DNA from 2 places in the Geobacter grbiciae genome. Region 2 is predicted to be linked to the other one. Evidence: riboswitches for the same ligand, from Rfam matches in the RefSeq annotation. Region 2 holds a riboswitch; the other holds the start of a gene.
What was found. A riboswitch is a leader RNA that binds a small molecule or an ion and turns the genes downstream of it on or off. The one in region 2 is predicted to bind S-adenosylmethionine.

Region 1: it holds a riboswitch for S-adenosylmethionine, as region 2 does, so the genes downstream of both, KJB29_RS13335 (trans-sulfuration enzyme family protein) here and metX (homoserine O-acetyltransferase MetX) in region 2, are expected to answer to the same signal.

The regions. Positions count from the first base shown of each region.
Region 1 is NZ_JAHDIW010000011.1:55,138-61,298, reverse strand. It holds gene KJB29_RS13350 (ammonium transporter) at 1-1,212, shown strand, start outside; gene KJB29_RS13345 (sensor histidine kinase) at 1,434-2,180, shown strand; gene KJB29_RS13340 (inositol monophosphatase family protein) at 2,384-3,163, shown strand; SAM riboswitch class I at 3,266-3,371, shown strand; gene KJB29_RS13335 (trans-sulfuration enzyme family protein) at 3,452-4,618, shown strand; gene KJB29_RS13330 (trans-sulfuration enzyme family protein) at 4,653-5,789, shown strand; gene KJB29_RS13325 (putative bifunctional diguanylate cyclase/phosphodiesterase) at 6,013-6,161, shown strand, end outside.
Region 2 is NZ_JAHDIW010000022.1:28,461-34,621, reverse strand. It holds gene KJB29_RS17610 (cyclic 2,3-diphosphoglycerate synthase) at 1-544, shown strand, start outside; gene KJB29_RS17605 (phosphotransacetylase family protein) at 696-1,829, opposite strand; gene metX (homoserine O-acetyltransferase MetX) at 1,878-2,987, opposite strand; SAM riboswitch class I at 3,083-3,212, opposite strand; gene KJB29_RS17595 (DUF948 domain-containing protein) at 3,443-3,832, shown strand; gene KJB29_RS17590 (YtxH domain-containing protein) at 3,837-4,151, shown strand; gene KJB29_RS17585 (YhjD/YihY/BrkB family envelope integrity protein) at 4,228-5,589, shown strand; gene KJB29_RS17580 (penicillin-binding transpeptidase domain-containing protein) at 5,712-6,161, shown strand, end outside.

The DNA of each region.
Region 1 (6,161 bases), on a different contig from region 2:
CTCTTCATGATTCCGGGACTCGCCTTCTTCTACGGCGGCATGGTCCGGGGCAAGAACGTCCTCTCGACGATCATGCACTCCTTTGTCGCCATGGGGATCGTCGGGGTCCAGTGGGCCGTGCTCGGATACTCCCTCTCCTTCGGCCCTGACATTGGGGGTGGCCTCCTCGGCAACCTGAGCAAGGCGCTTCTGAACGGCCTCATCACCTTCAAGGACGGCAACCCGGTCTACGCCCTCTTCCAGAACGTGCCGACCGCGCCGGGTGCCATCCCCGAGTACGTCTTCGCCATGTACCAGTGCATGTTCGCCATGATCACCGTCGCCCTCATCTCCGGCGCCCTGGCCGAGCGGGTGAAGTTTTCCGCCTACTGCGTCTTCGTGCTTCTCTGGACCACCTTGGTGTACGACCCCCTGGCCCACTGGGTCTGGATGTCCGACGGCTGGCTCTTCAAGAAGGGAGCCCTCGACTTCGCCGGCGGCACCGTCGTTCACCTCTCTTCCGGTATCTCGGCCCTGGCGTTCCTCATCTTTCTCGGCAAGCGGCATGGCTTCCCCCACGAGCGGATGGCGCCCCACAGCCTGCCACTGACCATGCTCGGCGTCGGCATGCTCTGGTTCGGCTGGTTCGGCTTCAACGCCGGTTCCGCCATCGTCGGGGCCAACTGCTCCGACGCGGCGGGGGGGCTGGCCGGTCTCGCCTTTGCCACCACCACCATCGCACCGGCTGCAGGCGGCCTTTCCTGGATGATCGCGGAATGGATTCACGCGGGCAAACCTTCCGCTCTCGGTTTCGGTTCCGGTGTCGTTGCCGGCCTGGTCGTCATTACCCCCGCTGCCGGTTTTGTGCAACCTGGCGCCGCCATCCTCATGGGACTTGCGGCGGGCGTGGTCTGCTATGGTGGCGTGCTGCTGAAGGCCAAGCTCAAGTACGACGATTCCCTCGACGCCTTCGGTGTCCACGGCGTGGGGGGGACCTTCGGCGCCCTTACCACCGGTATCTTCGCCACCGTCGGCGCCACGGGGCTCCTCTCCGGCAATGTCTCCCAGTTCTTCACCCAGGTGATCGCAGTCGTGGCCGCCGGCGCCTATGCCTTCATCGTCACCCTTGTTATTGCCTTTGTCCTCCACAAGACCATCGGGCTCCGCGTGGAAAAGGAAGACGAGATCATGGGGCTCGATCAGACCCAGCATTCCGAGTCGGCCTACAACTGAGCGTTTTGCCGATTCACTCGCAACATTTGAAGCCGCCTCTATCGGGGCGGCTTTCTTTGTGCCTCAATTGTGGGCGCTTTGCTGCCTAAATGGTGTGCATGTTTTGCCCTGTTTGCTGGGATTGCTTTGTAACTTGTTGATAATATGAATGGTACTTCTGGCACGTCTCGTGCCTACAAGGTATGAGGCACCCTATTCAACCGGTCTGCACCAGAGGACCCATGGCGGATGCACTGGCGAAATATCTCTCCGACAACGGCAACGTGGAAGGGGAGCTCTTAGAACTGCTTGCCTTCAACGAGAAGATGGCGGAACTGGGGAGGATGGCGGCGGGAGTGGTTCACGAGCTGAACACCCCCCTGTCGGTCATCGTCTCGGCCACCCAGATGATTCTCCGGGAGGAGGAACTGCCCGAGTTCGTCCGCGAGATGGTGGAGCGGGTCAACGAGGAGGCCCACCGCCTGGCCGAACTGACCAAGGGGGTCCTCTCCTTTGCCCGGCGGGATAGTGGGGGGCGGGCCGAGGCGGATGCGAACCAGGTCATCGGCGAGGTCATGACCTTCCTCCGCTTCGAGGCGGGGAAGCGGTCCATCGGCGTCATCGAGGACCTGGACCACCGGCTCCCCTTCATCGCCGCCGACGCCAACCGGGTGAAGCAGGTCATCATCAACCTGGTCATGAACGCCCTCCAGGCCATGGGTGAGGGGGGAACTCTCTTCCTGCGGACGGTTCAGGAGAGCGAGACGGCCGTTACGGTGCAGGTGGCCGACACCGGTCCCGGCATTCCCCCTGACGCCCTGGAGCGGATCTTTACCCCCTTCTTCACCACCAAGGAGCCGGGGGAGGGGACCGGCCTCGGCCTCTTCATCACCCGCAAGCTCATGGAAGGAATCGGCGGCACCATCGCCGTGAAGAGCGTGGTGGGAGAGGGGACCACCTTCACCCTGACCTTTCCCGTTGCTGAATAGTATTATCCTGAAAAGGGCAGTTGGAATAACACAGAGCAACAGAGCAACAGAGAAATCAATACGTCGGGCCGAAATCCTGCCTCGCCCGGTGGGTGTGATACTGAAATGAGAATATAAAAGGATTTTCTTCTCGGATTTTACTCAGTTGCTCCGTTGCTCCGTGTTATTCTTGCGGATAAACACAAAGGCACGGGGGAATCATGATGAAGGAATTTCTGGAGACGGCGATCCGGGCCGCGCGCAGCGCCGGCGCCATCCAGCGGCAGCGGCTATGGGAGGAGCACGATATCCGCTTCAAGGGGGAGATCGATCTGGTCACCGAGGTGGACCGGGCGTGCGAGGACCTGATCGTCGCCACTATCCGCGGGGCCCATCCGGGCCACGGCATTCTGGCCGAAGAGGGGACGTTGGATGCGGGGATGTCCCCTCACCGCTGGATCGTGGACCCCCTCGACGGCACCACTAACTACGCCCACGGTTTCCCCTGGTTCTGCGTCTCCATCGCCCTGGAGATCGACGGCGAGGTGAGGCTTGGCGTCATCTACCACCCGGTCATGGACGAACTCTTCACCGCCGTGAAAGGAGAGGGGGCCTTCGTGAACGGCAGGCCCATCCGGGTTTCGTCCCGCCAGCCACTCAAGCAGTGCCTCCTCGCCACCGGCTTCCCCTATGACCGGACCCGCGACAACGAGAACAACTTCGCCAACTTCTTCAGCTTCCAGTTTGCCGCCCGGGCCGTGCGCCGGGCCGGAGCCGCGGCCCTCGATCTGGCTTACGTGGCTGCCGGCCGTCTCGACGGCTACTGGGAGGTGAAGCTGAAACCCTGGGACGTGGCCGCCGGCCAGCTCCTGGTCACCGAGGCGGGGGGGTGGGTGACGAACCATGCCGGCGAGCCCTTTGCCATCGACGACCACCGCATTCTGGCTTCCAACGGCCTTATCCACGACGAAATGCTGGCGGTATTGTCGGGTAAAGTGATGTGAAAAAATAGGTTGACGATATATGACTCCTTTGCTAGAGTTTCTTTCAGGTATCTTTAGCAAATAGCTTAACAATAGAGTCGGTTGACAACTGAATAGATTCATTTCTTATCACGAGCGACCGAGGGACTGGCCCTATGACGTCGCGGCAACCCCCCGCAAGGGGACGGTGCCAAATCCTGCGGAACGGCAACGTTCCGGGAGATAAGGAAGAGCGTTGCCGCCGTAACGGCGAAAAATCCTCTTCCGCACCCCGGAAGGGGATTTTTTCATTCAGGAGGCAAAACCACTATGAACATCGCAACCCAGACAGCACAGATCGGACTTGAGTGGGACACCCGCACCGGCGCGGTGACGGTCCCCATCTACCAGACGGCCACCTTCCGGCACCCGGGGCTCGGCCAGAGCACCGGCTACGACTATACCCGCTCCGGCAACCCCACCCGGCAGGCCCTGGAGGAGGGGAGCGCCCGCCTGGAGGGAGGCGCCCGGGGCTTCGCCTACGCCTCGGGGATGGCCGCCATCGCCAATCTCCTCCTCCTCTTCAAGAAGGGGGACCACTTGGTGGTGACCGAGGATCTCTACGGCGGTACCTGTCGTCTCTTCGACCAGATCTTCACCCAGTACGAGCTCTCCTTCACCTACGTGGACACGAGCGACATCAAGGCAGTGCGTGCCGCCATCCGCCCAGAGACGAAGGCCCTCTTCGTGGAGTCCCTCACCAACCCGCTCCTCAAGGTAGCCGACATCGCGGCCCTCTCGGCCCTCTGCCGGGAGCGGGGGCTTCTCCACATCGTGGACAATACCTTCCTCACCCCCTATCTCCTGCGTCCCTTCGACCATGGGGCCGACATCACCGTCTACAGCGCCACCAAGTACCTGGCCGGCCACAACGACACGGTCTCCGGCCTCGTGGCGGTGAAGGACCCGCAGCTGGCCGAGCGGGTCTACTTCCTCCAGAACTCGGTGGGTGCGGTCCTGGGCCCCCAGGATTCCTGGCTCACCATCCGGGGGATGAAGACCCTTTCGGTGCGCCTCGACCGGCAGCAGGAGAACGCAGGGCGGGTCGCCCGGTGGCTGTCGAATCATCCGCGGGTGCGGAAGGTCTACTACCCCGGCCTCGCCGACCATCCGGGCCATGAACTCCTTGCCCGCCAGGCACGGGGCTTCGGCGCCATGATTGCCTTCGAGGTGGACGAGCATGCGCTCGTGGAGCGTTTGCTTCTGAAGACGGAAGTGATATCCTTCGCCGAGAGCCTCGGCGGGGTGGAAACCCTCATCACCTTCCCCCAGGTCCAGACCCATGCCGATATTCCGCCCGAACTGCGGCAGCGGCTTGGGATCAACGATGTGCTCTTGCGCCTCTCCGTGGGGATCGAGGACTCGGACGACCTGATCGACGACCTGGCCCAGGCGTTTGAAGGCGGGGACCAGGGATCGGGAACCGGGGACCGGTAAAGGCTTTCAAATCGCTTATCGAAAGGAATATTGTATGAAATTCGGCACCCGCATCATCCATACCGGCCATGACACCGACCCGACTACCGGGGCGGTCTCGATTCCCATCTACCAGACCTCCACCTTCCGCCAGGAGTCGGTGGATCACTTCGGCAAGTATGACTATGCCCGTTCAGACAATCCCACCCGGGAGGCCCTGGAGGAGACCATTGCCCAACTGGAGGGAGGAACTCGCGGGTTTGCCTACGCCTCGGGGATGGCGGCTATCTCGTCGGTGCTGCTTCTCTTCTCGCCGGGGGATCACCTGGTGGTCTGCGAGGATGTGTACGGGGGGACGTTCCGGGTCCTGACCCAACTCTTCAGCCGCCTCGGCATCACCTCCACCTTCGTGGATGCCACCGATCTGGACGCCATCGCCGCTGCGTTCCGGCCCGAGACCAAGGGGCTCTTCCTGGAGAGCCCGTCGAACCCGCTCCTCAAGATCACCGACCTGGAAGGCGCGGCCCGCATCGCCCGGGAGCGGGGCGCCATAACGCTTGTGGACAACACCTTCATGACTCCCTACCTCCAGAGGCCCCTGGAGGTGGGGTGCGACATCGTCCTCCACAGCGGGACTAAGTTCCTGAACGGCCACAGCGACGTCATCTGCGGCTTTGCCGTGGTGAAGGACCCCGAGTTGGGGAAGCGGATCCGCTTCATCCAGAATGCCTTCGGCGCCATCCTCGGCCCCCAGGATTCGTGGCTCGTGCTCCGGGGGCTCAAGACCCTGCGGGTGCGGATGGAGGAGAGCCAGCGGAGCGCGACCCGCATCGCCTCGTGGTTGGCGGGAGAGAAGCGGGTGACCCGGGTGCTGTACCCCGGCCTTCCGAGCCACCCCGGCCATGCAATCCATGCCCGCCAGAGCTCGGGTCCCGGCGCGGTTCTCTCATTTGCCCTCGACTCCCTGGAGGTTACCCGCCGGCTCCTGGAGGGGATGAAGCTGGCCGCCTTCGCCGTGAGCCTCGGCGGGGTGGAGAGCATCATCTCCTATCCGGCCAGGATGTCCCATGCGGCCATGCCTCCCGAGGAGCGGGCCGCCCGCGGCATCGGCGACACGCTCGTGCGCCTCTCGGTGGGCCTGGAGGAGGCCGACGACCTCATCGCGGAGATGGACCGGCTCATCAACGGCTGAACCCATTTAAGCAGCACGGTTCTCGCCCCGGGATCCTCGGTATGCTCCGACGGTTCCGGGGCGTTTTGCGTCATGGTCAGACCATCGGGGCATTGGCAAACTTTTCCCCTTTGGGAGTAAAAAGTTTCGATTCTTTGCCGATATAATAGTATAGGTGAAGTTCGGGGAGGAGCTGTTTGTCCCCATGGACACGCACCGGGCAAGGAAAGGATAGTCGGACACCATGCGGATACGGACCACGTTGACGGCGGGTTGCTTCATTTTCGCCCTGCTCACCGCGCTGGTGGGATACTTCGGCGGCCGTGCCATTACCAAAATCAGCGGAGAGTTCGACCGGGTGGCCGAGGAGGTTTTTCCTCTCCTCAGGACGCT
Region 2 (6,161 bases):
GGCATCAGTGGTGGTCATGAACAAGGTGAATGCCGCCGAGCCGGCGGCCATCGAGGCGGTGGCGGCGGCGGTGCGGAGCGCGAACCCGTCGGCCTTGCTGGTGCGGACGGCATCGGTCATCACCGTGGTCGAAGGGGAGCGGATCAGGGGGAAGCGGGTGCTGGTCATCGAGGACGGGCCAACCATCACCCACGGCTCCATGCCCTCGGGCGCCGGGCTCGCCGCGGCCCGCCAGCACGGCGCCGCCGAGGTGGTGGACCCGCGCCCCTGGGCCCAGGGGTCGCTGCGGGAGGTCTATGGCGCCTGGCCCCACATCGGCCCGGTCCTCCCGGCCATGGGGTATAGCACCGCCCAGGTGGCGGACCTGGCCCGCACCATGGAGGCGGTCCCCTGCGACCTGGTGGTGGCTGCCACCCCCATCGACATCGCCCGCCTGACCGGCACGGGGAAGACGGTCCTCCGTGCCTCTTACGCCATCGGCGAAGGGGAGGGGGAGCCGCTCCGGGAGGCGTTCGAGTCGTTTATTCAAACACGGCAGCTGTAATAACACTGAGCAACGGAGCAACTGAGAAATCAGTTGGTTAGCTATAGATTCTGCTTAACTCTGTTACGCGTAGTACTCGGATTTCGACGGAATTTCCCCTCAAATTTTACTCCGTTGCTCAGTTGCTCAGTGTTTCAAACGCATTTGAATGTCAGGGAGTGCGAGGACGGTCTGGATCACGTGGGGCCGGCCCGAAGAGCGCATCGAGCCGGTCGAAATCGAGGCGGGTTTCGGCCAGGCTCCTGATGAGGGCGAGCTTTTCGGTGTCTTCGGCGGTGATCTTCGAGACATCCTCGGTGATGAGGTGGTACAGCTCGGCAGTGGTGTGGGTGTAGTTGCGGAGGAAGGGGATTTTGCTCCGCTCCAGGATCTGCTGGGTGATGGTGCTGACCGGGATGATCCCCGGGATGACGAGCCCCACGAGCTTGGAGCGGTATTCGGGCATCTGGTAGAGGTTGGCCAGGGTCACGAGGAGTTCGTCGCGGCTGCTGGTGACGATGAGGAGGGTGGAGTCCCGCAGCAGTTCCGCCACCCGCTGGGTAGAGGCGGCGCCGATCTGCACGTTGTGGATGATCCGGTTCCGGTCGCGCCGGTTGCCGTGGAGGGGGAGGTCCAGGAGCTTCGAGACCCGGTCCAGCGTCGGGTTGGCCAGGACCGGCTGGTAGTCGAAGCCGCCGATGACGGGGAAGGGTTCGTCGGCGAAGGCCCGCTGCAGGTAGTCGAGGATATGTTCACGCTTGTGGGGGACCAGCTTGTTGGCCAGGATGGCCCGGACCTGGGCACCCTCCTTCTCGAAGAGGGCCAGGTCCACGGAGACCGCGTCCACCACGTTCCCCACGCCGCCGCCGGTCACCATGAGCACCGGCGCATCGAGCATCCGGGCGATACGGGCGTTGGAGAGCTTCATGACGGAGCCGACTCCCGGATGCCCCGACCCTTCGATGATGATGAAGTCGCACTGCTTCTCCAACTCGGCATGGGCTTCCAGGATCCGCTCCCGGAGTCCGTCGGGGGAGATCTCGCCGTCGATGACCTTCCGGCTGGTGTCGGGGTAGACCACCACCGGCGACATCCAGCGCAGGTCTTTTGTCAGGCCGAAGACCTGGGCCATGAGGGCCGCGTCCTTGTCCATGGGGACCCCGCGCAGCGTCGCCGGCTTGGGACCCAGGGGTTTCATGAAGCCGACCCTGCCGTATTTCTTCCGGGCCAGGTGGAGCAGCGAGAGGCTGGTGGTGGTCTTGCCGCAGTTCTGTCCCGTGGCCGCTATGAAGATTTTCCTCGCCATCGTTCACCTCCCGGCAGTGCATCACTGCAACGCAATGTTCAGCCGAGGCTACTCCGAACGTTCCACCTTGTCGAGGAATTCCCGCACCATCGGCGCGAAGGTCTCGTGTTCCAGGAGGAAGGCGTCGTGGCCGTAGGCCGATTCGATCAGGTGGTATTCGACCGGCTTGCCGAGGGAGCGAAGGATGGTCGCCATCTCCTCGGTCTGGTAGGGGGGGTAGAGCCAGTCGGAGGTGAAGGCGAAGAACTGGATCGGCGCCTTTACCCGGGAAAACGCCTCCTCCAGTGACTCGTACCCCCAGGCCGTGTCGTAGAGGTCCAGGGCCTTGGCCAGGTAGAGGAAGGAGTTGGTGTCGAAGCGGTCCACGAAGTTGTAGCCGTTGTAGGAGAGGTAGCGCTCCACCTCGAACTGGCCGAAGAAGTCGAAGAGGCCGTCCCGGGCGTTGAAGCGGCGGCCGAATTTCTGCCACATGGACTCGTCGGAGAGAAAGGTGATGTGGCCGATCCCCCGGGCCAGGGCCAGGCCGTCCTTGGGGTTCTTCCGGTATTCACCCTTCTTCCAGGTGGGGTCGTTGAAGATGGCCCAGCGGGCCACGGCGTTCAGGGAAATGGCTTGGGGGGACGGGCGGCTCGTGGTGGCCAGGGCGATGGCGGAGCGGATCCTGTCCGGGAACTGGGTGGCCCACTCCAGTGCCTGCATCCCCCCCATGCTCCCGCCGAGGACGGTGAGGAGCCGGTCGATCCCCAGGTGGTCGAGGAGGAGGGCCTGGGCCCTGACCATGTCGCGGACGGTGATGACGGGAAAGGTGAGGTTATAGCGCTTGCCGGTTTTCGGGTTGATGGAGGCGGGGCCGGTGGAGCCGTAGCAGGAGCCGATGACGTTGGAGCAGATGACGAAGCACCGGTCGGTGTCCAAGAGCCGGCCGGGGCCGACGATGGCGTCCCACCATCCCGGCTTCGTGTCCTCCTCGCTGTTTTTCCCCGCCAGATGGGCGTTGCCGGTCCAGGCGTGGGCCACCAGGATCGCGTTGGAGCGGTCGGCGTTCAGCTCGCCATAGGTCTCGTAGGCGAGGGTGATGGGGCCGAGGATGCGGCCGCTCTCCAGCCGGAGTTCCGTGTCGAAGGTTACTGATTGTTCCTGTACGATGCCGACGGACATGCGTCAATCCTGAATAAATGGTTCGGAAACAAAAGCCCCTTCCCGCGGTGGCGAGAAGGGGCTTTGTTGACAGTTGTGGCTATCGTCAAGCGCCGTTCTCATCTTTGCCTCCCGGCAGGATTTAGCACCTGTCACCTTCCGGTTCGCCTTCGTGCTCGAATGCGACCCGGAAGACCGGTTGCTGTGGCTTCGCAGGGCCTTTCCCTCCACCACTCTTGATAAGAATGCGTTTCTATTTAATTTTCCAGAAAGAATACGGAAGCCCCCGAGGTTTGTCAAATGAAAATTTCCCCGGCACTGGAGGTGAAACTCCGCGCCAATCCTGAGCATTTCGTTTGCAAACGCCGACGGGGATAGGGTATAGTGGCCCCGCTTCCGGCCTTAACGGTACGCTTGCATTATCCCGCTCCTCTTCTATACTTACACTACTTTCCGTTCCTGGAGGAATCGACCGCATGACTGTGACCGCAATAGCCGTGGTGGTGATTGCCCTCGCCCTGGTGGTACTGGTGGCTTTCATTATCCCGACTCTGATCGAGATTCGGAAGGCCGCGGCAGACCTGCGCGTCTTCGTGAGCCGTACCGGCGGCGAACTGAAGCCGGTGCTCCTGGAGCTTGAGCGGACCCTCACCGAACTGCGTACGGTGACCGAGGGGATCGCCGAGAAGCGCGAGGATGTCCAGACCTTCATGGAGGCGGTCGGCGACACGGGCCGCAACCTCCGCACCATCAACACCGTGGTCAGTTCGGTGGCCCATGCTGCGGCAACCTCGTCGGTCTGGATAACTGGCGCCAGGGCGGCAGGCAAATTTCTTGCTCAACGACTCATCACGAAAAGGGGGTAATGACATGGCAGACGAAGAAAAAGGGATAAGCGTCGGAACGGTGTTCCTCTCCTTCCTGGCCGGCACGGCGGTCGGCGCGGGGCTGGGGCTCCTGCTTGCTCCGAAGACCGGCAAGGAGATGCGGGAAAACATCATGGATCTGACCGATGATGCGATCGACAAGATCAAGGGCTTCACCAAGGAGGCCCAGGGCAAGATCAAGGACACCTATGAGGAGACCAAGGACCTGATCGCCGAGAAGAAGTCGATCATCACCTCCGCCATCGAGGCCGGCAAGGAAGCGATGGATCGGGAAAAAGAAAAGTACGGACAGATGTAGCAGCCTCCTGTTTATGCACGAAAAAGCCCACCTCGCGTGGGCTTTTTCGTAAGCAGGGCCGGCCGGTGCGGGAGCCATGGCGCAAAGAGAATCTGCGGTGGACAGGATCATAGGGTTTTTCACCCATGCCCTCTGGGAGATGGAGCCTGACTCCTTTGGCCCGGTGAAGGGGCGCCTGCTGCGGTGTCTGCAGATCGGCGCCCTGGTGGTCAAGGACTTTCTGGACGACCAGTGCCTCATCCGGGCTTCAGCCCTGGCCTTCTCCACCCTCCTCTCCATCGTCCCGTTCTTTGCCCTCGCTTTCGCAGTATTGAAGGGGTTTGGAGTCCAGAATACCCTGGAACCGTTTATCCTCGACCAAGTGGCAGCCGGCTCCCACGAGATTGTCGACAAGATCGTCACCTACATCAACAACACCAAGGTCGGGTCCCTCGGCGCCATCGGCCTTGCGGCCCTCTTTGTCACGGTCGTGACGCTCCTCGGCAACGTCGAGGAGGCCTTCAACACCATCTGGGGGGTCCGGGAAACCCGTACCCTCTACCGCAAGTTCAGTGATTACCTGAGCGTGCTGGTGAGCGGCCCGATCCTCCTTTTTGCCGCGGTGAGCACGACCACCACCATTGAAAGCCAGGCGTTCGCCCAGTGGATCATGGGATACACGTATCTCGGCGACGCGCTGCTGGCCCTTTTTCGCCTGGTCCCCTACCTCAGCATCTGGATTGCCCTCGTCTTTCTCTACATGTTCATCCCCAACACCAAAGTCCGCTTCCGCTCGGCCCTTGTGGGAGGGATTATCGCCGGTACGATCTGGCAGGGCGCCCAGTGGGGGTACATCCACTTTCAGGTGGGGGTGGCAAAGTACAACGCCATCTACGGGACACTGGCGGTGCTGCCGGTCTTCATGGTCTGGCTGTACGCCAGCTGGGTCATTGTTCTCCTGGGGGGGGAAGTGGTTTACGCCCATCAGCATCTGAGGACCTTCCGGCGCGAAGTGCGCACCCCCGCCATCAGCAGCGCGGCCCGGGAACGCTTGGCCTTGGTCGTCATCTACGAGATTTCCCTGGCGTTCCATAATGATCGCCCGGCCTGGAGTGTTACCGGGCTTGCCGAGCACCTCGATGTGCCCGAGCGTTCCGTGAGGGAGCTCCTCGAATGTCTGGAAGACGAAGGGGTCCTGGCGGCGGGGTGCGGCGATGATCCCCTCTACCTACCGGCCCGGGACCTGGAGCACATCAGGGCCGGGGAGGTGCTCTCCTCCCTGAGGAATCAGGGAGTCGGGCTGCCCGGCCAGCTGGGAGGGGAGGACCATGCCGTCGTGGACGAACTCTGGGAAGCCATCGAGGCGGCGGTTCGGAGCGCCCTGGGTGATCTAAGTTTCCGGGATCTGGCGGAGCGTGTGCCGTCGTCGGGTGAACCTCTGTCGAGGCGTGATTCATGAGAGGCTGGTAACGGGGGCCGTCGTTGACAAAGGGAGGGGTTTTGCATATAGTGACGGCAATGTAACCGCCACGAATTCCATGTATTCACGCCTGTTTCGGGTAGCCGGACCCTTTTCCATATATGCAAGATTTTAAACATCTGACGAGAAAGCGCCGTTTTTCATTTTCCGCCCTCACCGGGCGCCGGAAAGACCCTCCCCGCAACTCCTTCAAAAGACTCGAAAGCAAGAGGCTCGAAGAATCGAAGCCCCGGAAAAAAAGTCTTCGGGTCCTCCTTCCCGTGCTGGCGGCCCTTATTGCCGCCTATCCGGTGTTTTCTTCCGTGCTTTCGGGGCGAACGGCCGTTTCCAGCGATCAGAAGGAGGCGCAACCTGCCGGGAAGCTTCCCCGCGATCTGGATATTTACAGCTCCTTCCGTCTCGGTGCCGGCCTCTTTCCCCTGGCCCGGCTTGAAGGCGACCGCCTCGTTGCTCCCGTTCCCGAAGGGGGGAGAGTGGTCTTTGCCATCGACAGTACGATTCAGGAGAGGGTCAGGGAGGTCATGACCCAGTTCGATGTTCCCTACGGGGTC